DNA from 2 places in the Streptosporangium sp. NPDC002524 genome. Region 1 is predicted to be linked to the other one. Evidence: riboswitches for the same ligand, from Rfam matches in the RefSeq annotation. Region 1 holds a riboswitch; the other holds the start of a gene.
What was found. A riboswitch is a leader RNA that binds a small molecule or an ion and turns the genes downstream of it on or off. The one in region 1 is predicted to bind glycine.
Positions count from the first base shown of each region.

Region 2: another riboswitch for glycine. It lies ahead of gcvP (aminomethyl-transferring glycine dehydrogenase); the one in region 1 lies ahead of gcvT (glycine cleavage system aminomethyltransferase GcvT).

Region 1 covers NZ_JBEOWK010000020.1:115,550-123,987, forward strand. The annotation lists gene ABT053_RS30625 (L-serine ammonia-lyase) at 1-840, opposite strand, end outside; gene gcvH (glycine cleavage system protein GcvH) at 913-1,302, opposite strand; gene gcvT (glycine cleavage system aminomethyltransferase GcvT) at 1,299-2,390, opposite strand; glycine riboswitch at 2,424-2,518, opposite strand; glycine riboswitch at 2,519-2,617, opposite strand; gene ABT053_RS30640 (gamma-glutamyl-gamma-aminobutyrate hydrolase family protein) at 2,722-3,549, opposite strand; gene ABT053_RS30645 (LacI family DNA-binding transcriptional regulator) at 3,851-4,867, shown strand; gene ABT053_RS30650 (3-oxoacyl-ACP reductase) at 5,034-5,798, opposite strand; gene ABT053_RS30655 (aldehyde dehydrogenase family protein) at 5,804-7,150, opposite strand; gene ABT053_RS30660 (glutamine synthetase family protein) at 7,153-8,438, opposite strand, start outside.
Region 2 covers NZ_JBEOWK010000046.1:29,714-38,151, forward strand. The annotation lists gene ftsR (transcriptional regulator FtsR) at 4-654, shown strand; gene ABT053_RS41760 (bifunctional nuclease family protein) at 734-1,204, shown strand; gene ABT053_RS41765 (MerR family transcriptional regulator) at 1,349-1,972, shown strand; glycine riboswitch at 1,988-2,080, shown strand; gene gcvP (aminomethyl-transferring glycine dehydrogenase) at 2,263-5,127, shown strand; gene ABT053_RS41775 (hypothetical protein) at 5,252-6,034, shown strand; gene ABT053_RS41780 (hypothetical protein) at 6,167-6,517, opposite strand; gene ABT053_RS41785 (alpha/beta hydrolase family protein) at 6,636-7,268, shown strand; gene ABT053_RS41790 (DUF5999 family protein) at 7,287-7,478, opposite strand; gene ABT053_RS41795 (TetR/AcrR family transcriptional regulator C-terminal domain-containing protein) at 7,888-8,438, opposite strand, start outside.

The DNA.
Region 1 (8,438 bases):
GGCGTTCTCCTCGTTGACCGCGAGGGCGAACAGCGAGACCCAGTCCATCGTCTGCAGCGAGTCCTTCTCCGCCGACTCGCTGCGCAGCTGCCGGTGGAGCTGGTGGGCGCGGCGGCGGACCTTCAGGCCGCCGGGCAGCACGCCCTCCTTGCCGATGCCGCGCTGCACGCACTCGCTCATGACCCGCCACAGGACGAGCAGCTGGTCGCGGATCTCGGCCTCGGTGCGGCCGAACGCCTGCTCGTTCTCCAGCATCAGCCCGGAGATCGACAGCCCGGTCTCCGCGCACTGGGCGAGCAATTCCGCGGCCGTGGTGAAGGGGTACGGCAGGACGGTGTCGTCGGGCTTGATCCGGTCGGCGCCGGTGGCGTTCTCGTCGACGACGAAGCCGCCGCCCACCGAGTAGTAGACCTTCTCGCGGACCGTCTCGCCGGACTCGGACAGCGCGGTGAAGCGCATGCCGTTGGGGTGGCCGGGGAGCGAGATCTTGCGTTCGAAGACGAGGTCCTCGCCGATGACGAAGGGGATCTCACGGGAGCCGTACAGGGAGAGGGTGCCGGACTCGCGCATGGCGGCGAGGCGCTCGTCGACCGTGTCGACGTCGACCAGCTCGGGCTTCTCGCCCGACAGGCCGAGCAGCACGGCCTTGTCGCTGCCGTGGCCCTTGCCGGTCAGGCCCAGCGAGCCGTACAGGATGGCGCTCACCCGGGCGGTCTTCTCCAGGAGCCCGTCCCGGTCGAGGCCGCGGGCGAACTTGTGGGCGGCGGCCATCGGGCCGCCGGTGTGCGAGCTGGACGGGCCGATTCCGATCTTGAAGAGATCGAAGACGCTGATCGTCATCTGAATCCTTCCAGCGTGGACGGCCACGCGCGCCCGGGGACGCGCGTGGCCGTGACGCGAGGGGGGAGAGGCTTAGGACTCACCCGAGGTGAGCGCGGCGTACTCCTCCGGCGACAGCAGGTCGTCGGCGGAGCCCTCGAGGCGTACGCGGAACAGCCAGCCGTCGCCGTAGGAGTCGCTGTTGACCAGCGAGGGGTCGTCCACGACGGCCTGGTTGACCTCGACGACCTCGCCGGAGACCGGCGCGAAGATGTCGCTCACCGACTTGGTCGACTCGACCTCGCCGACGGCGTCACCGGAGGCGACGGCCGAGCCGACCTCGGGGACCTGCACGTAGACCACGTCGCCCAGCGCCTCGGCGGCGTAGGCGGTGATGCCGACGGTGAGGGTCAGGCCGTCATCGATGCCGGAGATCCACTCGTGTTCCTTGGTGTAGTGCAGTTCCTCGGGAATGCTGCTCATTTTTTCCTCCTGTAGAAGGGCAGTGCGACGACCTCGACCGGCTCGTGGCTGCCCCTGATGTCGACGGCCAGTCCTGACGACAGGCCGTTGTCCACGTAGGCCATCGCGATGGGCCTGCCCAGTGACTGGGAGGGCGCCCCGCTGGTGACCTCGCCGACGACCGTGCCGTCTCCGGCGACCACCACCGGGTACCCGTGCCGGGGCACCCTGCGGCCGGTCGCGACCAGGCCGACCAGGCGGCGCGACGGCGGGACGTCCTTGCGTGCTTCGAGGGCGGCCCGGCCGACGAAGTCGCCCGGCTTGTCAAACCTCACCACACGGCCCAGCCCGGCGTCGAACGGGGTGAGCGAGGCCGACAGCTCGTTGCCGTACAGCGGCATCCCGGCCTCCAGCCGGAGGGTGTCGCGGGCGGACAGGCCCGCGGGGATGAGGCCGTGCGGCGCGCCCGCCTCGGTGAGGGCGGCCCAGACCGGCTCCGCGTCCCCGGCCGCGACGAACAGCTCGAAGCCGTCCTCGCCGGTGTAGCCGGTACGGGCGATGAGGGCCTCGCGGCCCGCGACGACGGCGGGCAGGCCGGCGTAGTACCTGAGCCCGTCGAGGTCGGCGTCGGTGAGCGTGCCCAGGATCTCCGCGGAGCGCGGGCCCTGGATCGCGACCAGCGCGTACCGCTCGGAGCGGTCGTCCACCACGGCGTCGAAGCCCTTGGCGCGGCCGGTCAGCTCGGCGGCCACCCGCGGGTAGTTGGAGGCGTTGGCGACGACCATGAACTCGGCGGGGGCGAGCCGGTAGACGATCAGGTCGTCCAGCACGCCGCCCTCGGCGTCGACGATCATCGTGTAGCGGGCGCGGCCGGGCTCCAGCGCGGAGAGGTGGCCGACCAGGGAGTGGTCGAGGGCCTCGGCGGCCTGCGGCCCGGTCACGAAGATCTCACCCATGTGGGAGAGGTCGAACAGGCCGGCCGCCTGGCGGACCGCGTTGTGCTCGGCCGACTCGCTGCCGTAGCGGAGCGGCATCAGCCAGCCCGCGAAGTCGGTCAGCGTCGCGCCGAGGGACTCGTGCACGCCGCGCAGCGGCGTAGGTCGGGACATGTGCGCACCTCAGACAGGGGACAGATGAGAGCATCCTCCCCCTCTGTCGTGGGTGCCTGAGAGTTTCATCCGGGTTTTACCGGATTTTCACCTTCGGCGAGGTCGTGGGACCTGCTTTCCAGAGGGCACCTACCCGCACGGTCCTTTGCCTTGAGAGGTTCGCGGGGAGGGCTTGCTCCTTCAGGGGTCCTGGCCTGGGTGTCAGGACGCTCTCCCGCACGGGATTCATCGGTGTCAGCGGCCAGCCTAACCGCCCGCACCGGCCGAGCGAAATCCCCTCGCCGCCCCGGATCCGCCCCGATCCACCCTGCTCCGCCCTCATCCGCGCCGGTCAGGGGGTGGCGTGCCGGACGAGCGCCTCGAACAGGGCCGACTCGTCGTCGGTCTCGGGATGCCACTGGACGGCGACGGCGAAGGGGTGGTCGTCCACCTCCACGGCCTCGATCGTGCCGTCCTCGGCGTGGGCGGTCACCGTGAGGCCCGGGGCTGGCCGGTCGAGGGCCTGGTGGTGGTAGTGGGCCACGTCCACGGTCTCGGCCCCGAAGATCTTCGAGGTCCGGCTGCCGGGGGCGAGCCACACCGGCATCCTGCCGTAGTGGCCGGGGGCCGGGGCGTGCCCCGGGTGGCCGACCACGTCGGGCAGGTGCTGGTGGAGGGTGCCGCCCAGCGAGACGTTCAGGACCTGCATGCCCCGGCAGACCCCCAGGAAGGGCAGGCCGCGCTCCAGCGCCGCCCGGACCAGCCCCAGCTCCGCGTCGTCGCGGAACGGCCGGACGTAGCCGGTCCGCTCGTGCGGCTCCTGCCCGTACCGCTCGGGGCCGACGTCCCCGCCACCGGCCAGGATCAGCCCGTCCAGGCGCTCCGCCAGCGTCGCGGGGTCGCCCGCCGGGGGCAGGATCACCGGCTGCCCGCCCGCGCGGGCCACGTGGTCGACGTAGTCGTACGGCAGGAGCGCGGTCGTGGTCTCCCAGACGGTGAAGCGCGCGGGCTCGACGTAACAGGTGATGCCGATGACGGGACGGGACATGGTCTCCTGTTTCGCCGTGCTTCCACCGAGGTCCTGGCGCCGTGTGCCCATCGTGCCCATCGTGCCCGTGGTGCCCATCGTGCCCGTGGTGCCCCTCGTGCCCGTGGTGCCGATCCCGGTGCCTTCCCGCACGTTACCGGCCGGGGCGGGACGGCGTGCCGCCGGGGACCCGCCGTGAGCGGGGGTCGCGGGCGGCGGCGGGGCGCGCGGCGAGAGTTAAGTGGTTAAGCGGACCGGCCGCCGGGGAGACGGCTCGGGAGTCACCGCCCCCGGTCTTGCCGCGGGCGCGGGCGTCCGACCGTGACGGCTGATCACGAGGGGTCACAGGGGTCACGGGGGGTCGTCGGCCGTCGGGGGGATCGCCGGGAGCCGGGGCACGCATAGTAAAGTGCGCAGCGGAAACGCGTCGGATAACCGGTTCAGGGGAGGGCTCGTGAAGCGACCGACGATCGCCGACATCGCTCGTCGCGCGGGGGTGTCCAAGGTCGCGGTCTCCTACGCGCTGAACGACCGTCCGGGCGTGTCGGAGGCGAGAAGGAACACCATCAAGGCCATCGCGAGAGAGATCGGCTGGCAGCCCAACAGCGCCGCGCGCGCCCTCAACGGGGCACGGGCCCGCGCCGTCGGCCTGACCGTGTGCCGCCCCGCGCGGGTCCTGGGGATGGAACCGTTCTTCATGGAGCTGATCAGCGGCATCGAGAGCGAGCTGTCGGCCCGCTCCTACGCCCTGCTCCTGCAGATGGTGACCGGCCACGCGCAGGAGACGGAGGTCTACCGCAGGTGGTGGGGGGAGGGCCGCGTCGACGGCGTCATCCTGGTCGACCTGCACTTCGACGACCCGCGCGTCCCCGAGATCGAGGACATGGCCCTGCCGGCCGTGGTGATCGGCCACCCGTCGGAGACCGGCTCGCTCGCCCCCGTCTGGTCCGACGACGGCGCGGCCATGAGGGAGACGGTGGAGTATCTCGCCGCGCTCGGCCACCGCCGGGTCGCCAGGGTCGCCGGGCTGCCCGCGCTGGTGCACACCGTCCTGCGCGACCGGGCCTTCGCCGCCGCGTGCGACGAGCTCGGCCTCACCCACTCCGTCGCGCACACGGACTACACCGGGGAGGAGGGCGCGCGGGCCACCCGGCGGCTGGTCAGCGGCGCGAACCGGCCGACGGCGATCGTCTACGACAACGACATCATGGCCGTCGCCGGACTCTCGGTCGCGCAGGAGATGCGCCTGGAGGTGCCCGCGGACCTGTCCCTCGTGGCCTGGGACGACTCGCCCCTCTCCCAGGTGGTGCGACCGGCCCTGACCGCCCTCGGCCGGGACATCCCCCACTACGGGGCCCAGGCCGCGCGGAGCCTGCTGGCGCTGATCGCGGGCGAGCACGTCGCCGGCGTCCAGACCGAGACGGCCAGGCTCACCCCGCGCGGCAGCACGGGCGCGCCGGGACACCGGTGACGGACGCCGTCACGGGGTGGCCGTACGGCACGGGTGTCCCGGGCGCGGTGACGGACGCCGGTGGGGCTCGGAGCGGGGTGACGCGCCGCGCGCCCGTGCCGGGACGTCCGTCGCCGGTGTGCGGAACGGGATGACGCCGGTGTTCGGAACAGGGTGACGCCGGTGTTCAGAACGGGGTGACGTACGCGCCGGAGATGCCGCCGTCCACCAGGAACTCCGAGCCGGTGATGAAGCTCGCGTCGTCCGAGGCGAGGAACGCCACCGCGGCGGCGATCTCGGACGCCTCGGCGAAGCGGCCCACCGGGATGTGCACCAGGCGGCGCTGCGCCCGCTCGGGGTCCTTGGCGAACAGCTCCCGCAGCAGCGGCGTGTTCACCGGTCCCGGGCACAGCGCGTTCACCCGGATGCCCTCGCGGGCGAACTGCACGCCCAGCTCGCGCGACATGGCCAGCACCCCGCCCTTGGACGCGGTGTAGGAGATCTGGCTGGTCGCCGACCCCATCACGGCCACGAACGACGCGGTGTTGATGATCGACCCCTTGCCCTGCCGCCGCATGTACGGGATGACGTGCTTGCAGCACAGGTAGACCGAGGTGAGGTTGACCTCCTGGACCCGGCGCCAGGCGTCGATGCCTGTCTCCAGGATCGAGTCGTCGTCCGGCGGCGAGATGCCCGCGTTGTTGAACGCGATGTCCACGCTGCCGTAGGTGTCGAAAGCGGTCTGGAACGTGCGGGCGACGTCGTCCTCGCTGGTCACGTCGGCCCGCACGAACAGCCCGCCGACCTCGTCGGCGGCCTTGGAACCGGTCGTCTCGTCCAGGTCCACGCACACGACGCGGGCGCCCTCCTCGGCGAACCGGCGCGCGGTGGCCAGGCCGATCCCGCTTCCGGCGCCGGTGATGACGGCGACCCGGTCCTGCAAACGCAGCATCGCTACTACTCCTCGGAAATGAAGACGTTCTTGATCTCGGTGAACGCTGACAGGGCGTCGGGCCCCAGCTCGCGGCCGAGTCCCGACTGCTTGAAACCGCCGAACGGGGTCCAGTAGCGGACGCTCGAATGCGAGTTGACGCTGAGGTTGCCCGCCTCGACCGCCCTCGCCACCCGGAGCGCCCGGCCGACGTCACGGGTCCAGATGGACCCGCTCAGGCCGTACGGGGTGTCGTTGGCGATCCGCACGGCGTCGGCCTCGTCGTCGAACGGCACCACCGACGCCACGGGCCCGAAGATCTCCTCGGTGAACGCCCGGTCGTCCGCCGAGCCGGGCGTCAGGACCGTCGGCGGGAACCAGAACCCCGGCCCGGAGGGGCAGGTGCCCCGCAGGTGGGGCGGCTCGGTGACGAAGGAGGCGACCCGCTCCCGGTGCTCGGCGCTGATCAGCGGGCCCATCTCGGTGGCCTCGTCGCGGGGGTCGCCGACCCTGACGCCCAGCACCGCCTCCCCGAACCGCGCGAGGAACTCGTCGTGGACCGGGCGCTCGACCAGGATCCGGGAGCGCGCGCAGCAGTCCTGGCCCGCGTTGTCGAACACCGCGTACGGCGCGGTCGCCGCCGCCCTCTCCAGGTCGGCGTCGGCGAAGACCACGTTGGCGCTCTTGCCGCCCAGCTCCAGGGTGAGCCGCTTGACCTGCCCGGCGCAGGTGGCGGCGATCTCCTTGCCGACCTCGGTCGAGCCGGTGAACACGATCTTCGCCACCCCGGGGTGCCCGACCAGCCGGGTGCCCGCCACCTCCCCGGCCCCCGGCAGCACCTGGAAAACCCCCTCGGGCAGGCCGGCGGCCAGGGCGAGCTCGGCCACCCGCAGGGCGGTGAGCGGCGTCCACTCGGCGGGCTTGACGATCACGGTGTTGCCCGCGGCCAGCGCCGGGGCGAGCCCCCAGGTCATGATGACCATCGGGAAGTTCCACGGCACGATCACGCCGACGACGCCCAGCGGCTCCCGGAAGGTGACATCCAGCCCGCCGGGCACCGGGATCTGCAGGCCGTGGTTGCGTTCGGGCGCCCCCGCGTAGAAGTCGAGCACGTCGGCGACGTTGCCCGCCTCCCAGCGGGCGTTGCCGATCGTGTGCCCGGAGTTGGCGACCTCCAGCAGGGCCAGCTCCTCGGCGTGCTCGCGCACCAGCGAGGCGAAACGGCGCAGCAGCCGGGCCCGGTCTCCCGGGCCGACGTCGCGCCAGGTCGCGAAGGCCCGCCTCGCGCGCTCCACGGCCCGGTCGGTCTCGGCGGCGTCCGCCATCTCGACCTCGGCGACGACCTCTTCCGTGGCCGGGTTGATGATCTTCACATTCACATCCGTTCGAATCCCCGGAAAAGCTCCCAGTCGGTCACCGCCGCGTCGAAGGCGGCCAGCTCGACCCGGGCGTTGTTCGCGTAGTGCGCCACGACGTCCTCACCGAAGGCGGCCGTCGCGAACGCGGAGCCCTCCCAGAGCTCCAGCGCGCCCCGCAGCGTGCTCGGCACGGTCTCCGCGCCCGACGAGTAGGCGTTCCCCGCGAACGCGTCCTCAAGCGGCAGCTCGTTCTCGATGCCGTGCAGCCCGGCCGCGACGAGCGCCGAGACCGCGAGGTAGGGGTTGACGTCGCCGCCGGGCACCCGGTTCTCGATCCGCAGCGAGGGGCCGTGGCCGACCAGGCGCAGCGCGCACGTCCTGTTGTCCACGCCCCACTTGACCGCGGTGGGGGCGAAGCTGCCCGGCACGTACCGCTTGTAGGAGTTGATGTTCGGGGCGTACAGCAGGGTGAGCTCGCGCATCAGCGCGATCTGGCCGGCGATGAAGTGCTGTCCCGTCGCCGACAGGCCGTGCGGCCCGGAGCCGGACATGACCGGCTCGCCGTCCGCGTCCCTGAGCGAGATGTGGATGTGGCAGGAGTTGCCCTCGCGCTGGTTCGGCTTGGCCATGAAGGTGATCGCCATGCCCTCCTGGGAGGCGATCTCCTTGGCGCCGTTCTTGTAGATCGAGTGGTTGTCGCAGCTGGACAGGGCCTCGCCGAAGCGGAAGGCGATCTCGTGCTGGCCGAGGTTGCACTCGCCCTTGGCCGACTCGACGTACATGCCCGCGCCCTCCATGCCGAGCCTGATCCTGCGCAGCAGCGGCTCGACCCTGGCGGTGCCGAGGAGGGAGTAGTCGACGTTGTAGAGGTTGGAAGGGGTCAGGTCGCGGTAGCCGCGGCGCCAGGCGTCCTCGTAGGTGTCGTTGAAGACGACGAACTCCAGCTCGGTCCCGACGAAGGCGCCCCAGCCCCGCTCGTCGAGCCGGGCGAGCTGGCGGCGCAGGATCTGGCGCGGCGAGGCGGTCACGTCGGAGCCGTCCTCCCAGACCAGGTCGGCCATCACCAGGGCCGTCCCCTCCTGCCACGGCACGCGGCGCAGGGTGGACATATCGGGCTTCATGACGAAGTCGCCGTATCCGCGCTCCCACGACGACATGGCGTACCCGTCGACCGTGTTCATGTCGACGTCGACCGCGAGCAGGTAGTTGCAGCCCTCGGAGGCGTGCCGCAGCACCTCCTCCACGAAGTAGCGTCCCGACAGGCGTTTCCCCTGGAGGCGGCCCTGCATGTCGACGACCGCCA
Region 2 (8,438 bases), on a different contig from region 1:
CACATGAGCATCGGGGAGGTGCTCGCTCTCCTGCAGGGCGAGTTCCCCGACGTCAGCATCTCCAAGATTCGTTTCCTGGAGGGCGAGGGGCTGATCGAGCCGGAGCGCAGTCCCTCCGGTTACCGGAAGTTCACCTACGCCGACGTCGAGCGGCTGCGGTACATCCTCAGCGAGCAGCGTGACCGCTACCTGCCGCTGCGCGTCATCAAGGACCACCTGGAGGCGGCCGACCGCGAGGAGCGCCCGGCCGCCCGGCCGCGGGCCGTCCCCGACGACGCGCCCCCCGAGGTCCGGCTCACCCGCGAGGAGCTGCTCGCCGCCGCCGAGCTCGACGAGGAGACCCTCGCCGAGCTGGAGGACTACGGCCTGCTGGCCGCGGTGGCCCGCTACTACGACGCCGAGGCGCTGGCCGTGGCCCGCAGCGTCGGGGCCCTCGCCGCCTTCGGCCTGCGGGCCCGCCACCTGCGGGCCGTCAAGGCCGCCGCCGAGCGCGAGGCGGGGCTGGTCGAGCAGGCCGTCGCCCCCCTCCTGCGCCGCCGCGCCCCGGGCGCCATCGACCAGGCCGACGAGACGGCCAGGGAGATCTCCGGCCTGTTGCTGGAATTGCACGCCTCTCTGCTGCGTTCCGGCGTTCGTGGGGCCCTGGGCCGGTGAGAACCTGACCAGGCACTCGTACCCCCACGAGTGTTACGTTGAACAAACCGGTCGGAATCCAGCGAAGACGGAGCAGCCCGTGTTGCAGATGGAGGTCGTGGGCGTTCGAGTTGAGATGCCCTCCAACCAGCCGATCGTCTTGCTGAAAGAGACACATGGGGAGCGTTACCTACCTATCTGGATCGGCATGACGGAGGCCACGGCGATCGCCATGGCCCAGGCCGAGGAACCACCACCCCGGCCCCTCACCCATGATCTGTTCCGCGACGTGCTCGAAGGCCTCGGGGTCCGGCTGAGCACGGTCAACATCGTCGCCCTGCGCGACGGCATCTTCTTCGCGGATCTCGTGTTCTCCAACGGGGTCGAGGTGAGCGCGCGTCCCTCGGACTCGATCGCCTTGGCACTGCGCACCGGCGCCCGTATCTTCGCGAGTGAGGACGTGGTCCGGGAGGCCGGGGTGATCATCCCCGACGACCAGGAGGACGAGGTGGAGAAGTTCAGGGAGTTCCTTGACACGATCACGCCCGAGGACTTCGGCCGCGCGGGGTAGGAATTTCGGTGCATTTACGCTTCACGACGCGCCGGGTGGGGTCGTTGACTGGACTTGGCCCCAGTCCTACGGTGCAAGTGAAACCCGCGGTCGTGCGTAAACCCCCAGATCAGGCCGTGGGATGAGAGAAAGCCGGAGGTCCGCGTGGCGGTCAGCAGCGGCGAGGGTAGAAACGCCGATCAGGATGACCCGGAACGGCGCCAGTCGGCACGTCAGCGCGCGGGTGAAGAGGGTCTGCTGTTCGACGGGCAACCGGTGAAGGTGCCCGCCGACATCGGCTACCGCGGCCCCACGGCCTGTTCCGCGGCCGGCATCACCTACCGGCAGCTCGACTACTGGGCGCGCACCGGCCTGGTCGAGCCCACCGTGCGAGCCGCCCACGGCTCCGGCTCCCAGCGGCTCTACGGCTTTCGCGACATCCTGGTCCTCAAGGTCGTCAAGCGGCTCCTCGACACCGGCGTCTCCCTCCAGCAGATCCGCATCGCCGTGCAGCACCTGCGAGACAGGGGCGTCAACGACCTGGCCGGGATCACCCTGATGAGCGACGGGGTGAGCGTCTACGAGTGCACCTCGCCCGACGAGGTCATCGACCTGCTCCAGGGTGGTCAGGGCGTCTTCGGCATAGCTCTGGGACGGGTGTGGCAGGAGGTGGAGGGCTCCCTCGCGGATCTGCCCGGCGAACGTGCGGAGTCGGGCGACGGCCCTTTAGGAGGAGATCATCAGGCCGATGAGCTGGCCCGCCGTCGCAGAGCACGACGAACCGGGTAAACTCGGACTTGCCACTGACCCTGTGCGGGAGAGACCCCGACCGCGATCGGGGCGCCGAAGGAGCAACCTCCCCGGAATCTCTCAGGCACCCGGTACCGCACGGACGAGGCAACTCTGGAAAGCAGGCGCGCTCGCCAGGCGCGACTCACCGACGGTGCAAGCCGCCCCATAAGGGGCAGGTGAAGCTCTCAGGTCACGACCCGGCACGACGGTCGTGATGACAGAGGGGGAGACCAGGCATACGCCCGCGCCCAGCGCCGGTCTCCACCCCGTCCCGGGAGGCTTCACCAATGACCGACCTGTCATCGCTCAGCGAACTCGGCTCCCCTCCGTTCGCCACCCGCCACATAGGGCCGGACGACGCCGGCCAGACCCGCATGCTGGAGGCGGTCGGATTCGCCTCCGTCGCCGACCTGGTCGCGGTGGCCGTGCCCGAGGCGATCCGCTCCTCCGAGCGGCTGAGCCTGCCCCCGGCGGCCGGGGAGTCCGAGACCCTCGCCGAGCTGCGGGTCCTCGCCGGGCGCAACACCGTGCTCACCTCGATGATCGGCCTGGGCTACCACGACACGGTCACCCCGGGCGTCATCCGCCGCAACCTCCTGGAGAACCCGGGCTGGTACACCGCGTACACGCCCTACCAGCCGGAGATCTCCCAGGGCCGCCTGGAAGCCCTGATCAACTTCCAGACCGTCGTCGCCGACCTGACCGCCCTCGACGTGGCCGGGGCCTCCCTGCTGGACGAGGCCACCGCCGCCGCCGAGGCGATGACCCTGGCCCGCCGCGCGGGCCGCGGGCCCTCGAAGGTGTTCGTGGTGGACGCCGACGCGCTGCCGCAGACCAAGGCGGTGCTGCGCACCCGCGCCGAGCCGCTCGGCATCGAGCTGGTCGAGAGCGACTTCACCGAGGAGCTTCCCGAGTGCTTCGGGGTGCTCGTGCAGTATCCCGGCGCCAGCGGCAGGGTCCGCGACTTCCGCGCCATCGCCGACGCCGCCCACGCGCGCGGCGCCCAGGTGGTCGCCGCCGCCGACCTGCTCGCCCTCACCCTCCTGGCCGCGCCCGGCGAGCTCGGCGCCGACATCGCGGTCGGCTCCTCGCAGCGCTTCGGCGTCCCCCTCGGCTTCGGCGGCCCGCACGCCGCCTACATGGCCGTCCGCGACGGCCTCCAGCGCCAGCTGCCGGGCCGCCTGGTGGGCGTCTCCCAGGACGCAGACAAGCGCCCCGCGTACCGGCTCGCGCTCCAGACCCGCGAGCAGCACATCCGCCGCGAGAAGGCCACCAGCAACATCTGCACCGCGCAGGTGCTGCTCGCCGTGATCGCCGGCATGTACGCCGTCTACCACGGCCCCGAGGGCCTGCGCAGGATCGGCCGGCGCACCCACCGGTACGCCGTCGTGCTCGCCGAGGGCCTGCGCCAGGGCGGCGTCGAGATCGTGCACGACACCTTCTTCGACACCGTGCTCGCCAGGGTGCCCGGCCGGGCCGCGAAGGTCGTCGCCGCGGCCCGCGACAACGGGGTGAACCTGCGCCTGGTAGACGCCGACCACGTGGGCGTCACCTGCGACGAGAAGACCGAGCTCCTGCATCTGGAGCAGGTCCTGGCCGCCTTCGAGGTCAGCGGAACCGTGCTCGCCGACCTCGACGCCGCCGCGCACGACGCGCTGCCCGCCGCGCTGGCGCGGGTCAGCGACTATCTGACCCACCCGGTCTTCAACAGCCACCGCTCCGAGACGGCGATGCTGCGCTACCTGCGCAGGCTGCAGGACAAGGACATCGCGCTCGACCGGTCGATGATCCCGCTGGGCTCCTGCACCATGAAGCTCAACGCGACCACCGAGATGGAGCCGATCACCTGGCCGGAGTTCGCCGGGCTGCACCCCTACGCGCCCGAGGACCAGGCCGCGGGTTACGTCGAGCTGATCGGGGAGCTGGAGCGCTGGCTGGCCGAGGTGACCGGCTACGACGCCGTGTCGCTCCAGCCGAACGCCGGCTCCCAGGGCGAGTTCGCCGGGCTCCTGGCGATCCGCGCCTACCACACCGCCCGGGGCGAGTCGGGCCGCGACGTCTGCCTGATCCCCTCGTCCGCGCACGGCACCAACGCCGCGAGCGCCGTGATGGCGGGCATGCGCGTGGCCGTGGTCGCCTGTGACGACCAGGGCAACGTGGACGTCGACGACCTCGTCGCGAAGATCGGCAAGCACCGCGAGCAGCTCGCCGCGATCATGGTGACCTACCCGTCCACGCACGGGGTGTACGAGGAGACGATCGTCCGGATCTGCGAGCTGGTGCACGAGGCCGGCGGGCAGGTCTACGTCGACGGCGCCAACCTCAACGCGCTGGTCGGCCTGGCCAGGCCGGGGGAGTTCGGGGCCGACGTCTCCCACCTGAACCTGCACAAGACCTTCTGCATCCCGCACGGCGGCGGCGGCCCCGGCGTCGGCCCGGTCGCGGTCCGCGCCCACCTGGCCGACTACCTGCCCGGCCACCCGCTGCGCGAGGGCGGCGAGGGCGCTGCGGTCGGCCCGGTCTCGGCGGCCCCGTACGGCTCCGCGGGCATCCTGCCCATCTCCTGGGCCTACATCCGGATGATGGGCGCCGACGGCCTGAAGGCGGCCACCGAGCAGGCCATCCTGTCGGCCAACTACCTGGCCCGCAGGCTCAGCCCCCACTACCCGGTCCTCTACACCGGCCGCGGCGGCCTCGTCGCCCACGAGTGCATCGTGGACCTGCGCCAGATCACCAAGGAGACCGGGGTGACGGTCGACGACGTGGCCAAGCGCCTCATCGACTACGGCTTCCACGCCCCGACCATGTCCTTCCCGGTGGCCGGCACGCTGATGATCGAGCCGACCGAGAGCGAGGACCTGGCCGAGCTCGACCGGTTCTGCGAGGCGATGATCGCGATCCGCGAGGAGATCGCGAAGGTCGCCTCCGGGGCCTACGACAGGACCGACAACCCGCTGCGCAACGCCCCGCACACGGCCGACAGCCTCGTCGCCGACGAGTGGGCCCACCCCTACGGCCGCACCGAGGCGGCCTACCCGCTGCCGTCGGTGCGCGAGGGCAAGTACTGGTCGCCGGTCCGCCGCATCGACCAGGCCTACGGGGACCGCAACCTGGTCTGCTCCTGCCCTCCCCTGGAGGCGTACGAGGACTGATCCCCGCGAGAGCGGAAACCCCGCGCGAACCTCGCGGAGCTCGATATTCGCGGGGAATGCGACGGGACGGAGGGCGCCCCGAGTCGTTAGGCTCGGGGCGTCTCCGTATCCGGAAGGATCATGCATGCCTGAGGTGGACACCCGTCCCTTGGACACCGCGCGAAGACTGGCCGAGTCGGGGGATCTCGACGGCGCCGCCGCGATCTTCGCCGAGCTGGCCGCCGATCCCGCCGAGCCCGACCGGGCCCAGGCGGCGGTGGGGCTCGCGGTGGTGCTGGAGGAGAGCGGGGACGTGGCGGGCTCGCGCGCGGCCGCCCGCACCGCGCTGGCGACCGGGCACCCGGAGTTCGCCGCCCAGGCCGCCTGCCTGCTCGCGGGGAGCTTCGAGCGGGAGGGCCTGGCCGACCAGGCCCGCGCCGCCTGGCAGGCCGCGCTGGGCGTCGGCCACCCCGCCTACGTCCCGCCGGCGCACATGGCCCTCGCCAGGCTCGCCACGGGCGAGGAGGAGGCCGAGCGGTCGCTGCGCGACGCCCTGGCCACCGCCGACCCGGAGATCGCTCCTCGTGCCGCTCAGCGGCTGGCGGAGGTGTTCCTGGAGGAGGGCGAGCCGGGGGAGGCCGCCCAGGTGCTCCTGGAGGCGCTCGCGGTGCCCGACGCGGCCGAGGTGGCGAGGCTGCGGGTGATGCTCGGCATCGCCCATCTGGAGCTGGCGTGCGCGGAGTTCTCCGGCGCGATCGAGGAGGGCGGCGACGTCGAGACCGGCGCGCTGGCCATCGAGCTCCTGGCCCGCACGCTCCCGCTCAGGGGACGTGACGAGGACGCCGAGCGGGTGTGGCGCTACGGCCTGGACAGCGCCGACGAGGACCTCGCCGGCGAGGTCCGCCTCCGCCTCGACCGGGACCTCTGACCCCGGGGCGCGCCGCTCCCGTACGGCGCCGCTCCCCTGCGAGGGCGGGGGCTCGTCGTGCCCGTGGGAGACGTCACACGGGCACCGGCCGACCGGCGGGGCATGACGACCCCGGCGGCGAGGCGGCGGGGGTCAGTCGCGCTCCCGCCAGCGGCTCAGGGCGTGGGCGAAGTTGATCGCCACGATCCCGCCCCAGGCCAGCAGCAGCCCGGCGGTGCCCGAGGTCTGCGCCGCGATCGCGGTCAGCGGGATCCCGATGCCCATGGAGCCGAGGGCGATCGGGATCGAGCTGTTCGGATTCTTGCGCGGCTTGGCCGCCGGCACCCCGGCCGCGTGCATCTCGGAGCGCACCCGGTGGGCGATGGTCGCGTCGAGGCGTGACACGAACGACTCGATGAGGGCGGTCTCGTACTCGGGGCCGAGGTCCCGGCGGGCCTCGACGGTGGCGCGCATGTCCTGGCGGATATCTTGGTAGTCCTGCACGCTTCGATTGTTCCTTCCGGCCGGTCACCGGGCATCAGCCAATAGGAGGAGATCCTTGTCCACCTCCGAGTCAACCCCCCTCACCGGGGCGTCCACCCCGGGGTCCGGGCCTTCGCCCATGGAGGTCGCGACCCCGCACGGCCCGGCGCTGGTGGAGGTCGACGAGGTGGCCGATCCGCGCTTCCTGCTGGTGCTCACCCACGGCTCGGCCGGGGGAGTGGACGCCCCGGACCTGCTGGCCGTACGGGACGCCGCGACGGCGATCGGCGGGACGGTCGCGCGGGTGCTCCAGCCGTTCCGGATGCGCGGGGCCCGCGCGCCGGGGTCGGCGGTCAAGCAGGACGAGGCGTGGGAGGCGCTGGTGGCCTGGCTGCGCGGGCGCTACCCGGGGCTGCCGCTGGCGCAGGGCGGGCGGAGCAACGGGGCCCGGGTCGCGTGCCGTACGGCGGGGAGGGTCGGGGCCCGCGCGGTCGTCGCGCTGGCGTTCCCGCTGCACCCGCCGGGGAAGCCGGAGCGGTCACGCGCCGGGGAGCTGCGCGCGGCGGGTGTGGACGTGCTGGTGGTGAACGGAGACCGTGACCCGTTCGGCGTGCCCGAGGCGGCGGACGCCGCACGCCTGGTGGTGCTGCCGGGAGAGGGTCACGACCTCGGGAGGGATCCGGCCAGGGTGGGCGAGGTGGTCGCCGAGTGGCTCGGCACGAGGATGCGGCCGGGCTCGGCGGACCCGCTCAGCGCGACCGGCCGGGTGTGAGGATCCGTGTGAGGAGCCTCAGACGACGCCGGCCAGCGGCCGGTGCGGCTCGATGACGGCACCGTCCGGGAGGAGCTCGCCGGTGTCGTCGAACAGCACCACACCGTTGCAGAGCAGGCTCCAGCCCTGCTCGGGGTGGGCCGCCATGGTGCGGGCGGCTTCGCGGTCCAGCGCGTCGGCGGACGGACAGGACGGCTCGTGCGGGCACATCGGCGTGCCTCCGGATCTCTCGTGTCGGCTCGCCCGGTCACGCCGGGCACGGGTAGGCATCGGACATCCGGCGGCACCGTCACCGATGGGTCTCCGTTCCCACGTATGACGGGGACGAGCATCTGAATGTTGTTGACATATGGCCATGCGGCCCCTAACAGAACCAGGGCCGCACATCAAGCAGATCAAGTGTGCGATCGATCGCACCTCGGCGACATAGCCCGTTAGGACTGTTTGAGAACTGGTCGGGGGTCAGTCCATCAGGGCTTTGTCAGGGGATGTGACCTATAACACAGGATGCCTCATATAAGGATATTCGACCAAGTGCGACACGCCGCCCGACGGGTAAACGATCGGTTACAACTTGCTGACGTGCGCCGATCCGGGACGGCAAACCCGTGACCGCCCGTTACCGGGTCCGGGACGCTCCTCCCGCGCCCAGGCCGGCCAGGAGCGCGTCCAGCCCGTGCTCGAAGTCGGTGTCCGCCGCCGGGCTGCCGCCTCCCCTGGACGGGGGACGCCAGGGCTCGTCCTCGTCGTCCGGGTCGCCCGGGGGTTCTGCCCAGCCCGACTGCTGCACCTCCACCGCCACCGCGCCGAAGACGTAGGCCCGCAGGGCCCGCACCGCCCCCGCCGGGTCGGCCAGTCCCGCGTCGGCCAGCTGGTCGGTCTGCTCCCTGATCGCGATCGCCGCCCTGCCCCTCGGCGGCTTGGTGAGGGCGAGGGCCAGCACCCCGGGATGCTCCCTCAGCGCGGCCCGGCTCGCCCGGCACCAGGCCCTCGCGCTCTCCTGCCAGCTCTCGCCGGGCTCGGCGTGGACGGTGGTGACGTGCTCGGCCAGCGCGTCCATCAGGGCGTCCTTGCCGCGCGGCAGGTGGTGGTAGATGGCCATCGCCTCCACCTGGAGCGCGTCGCCCAGCCGCCGCATCGTCAGGCGCCGGAGGCCCTGGCCGTCGGCGA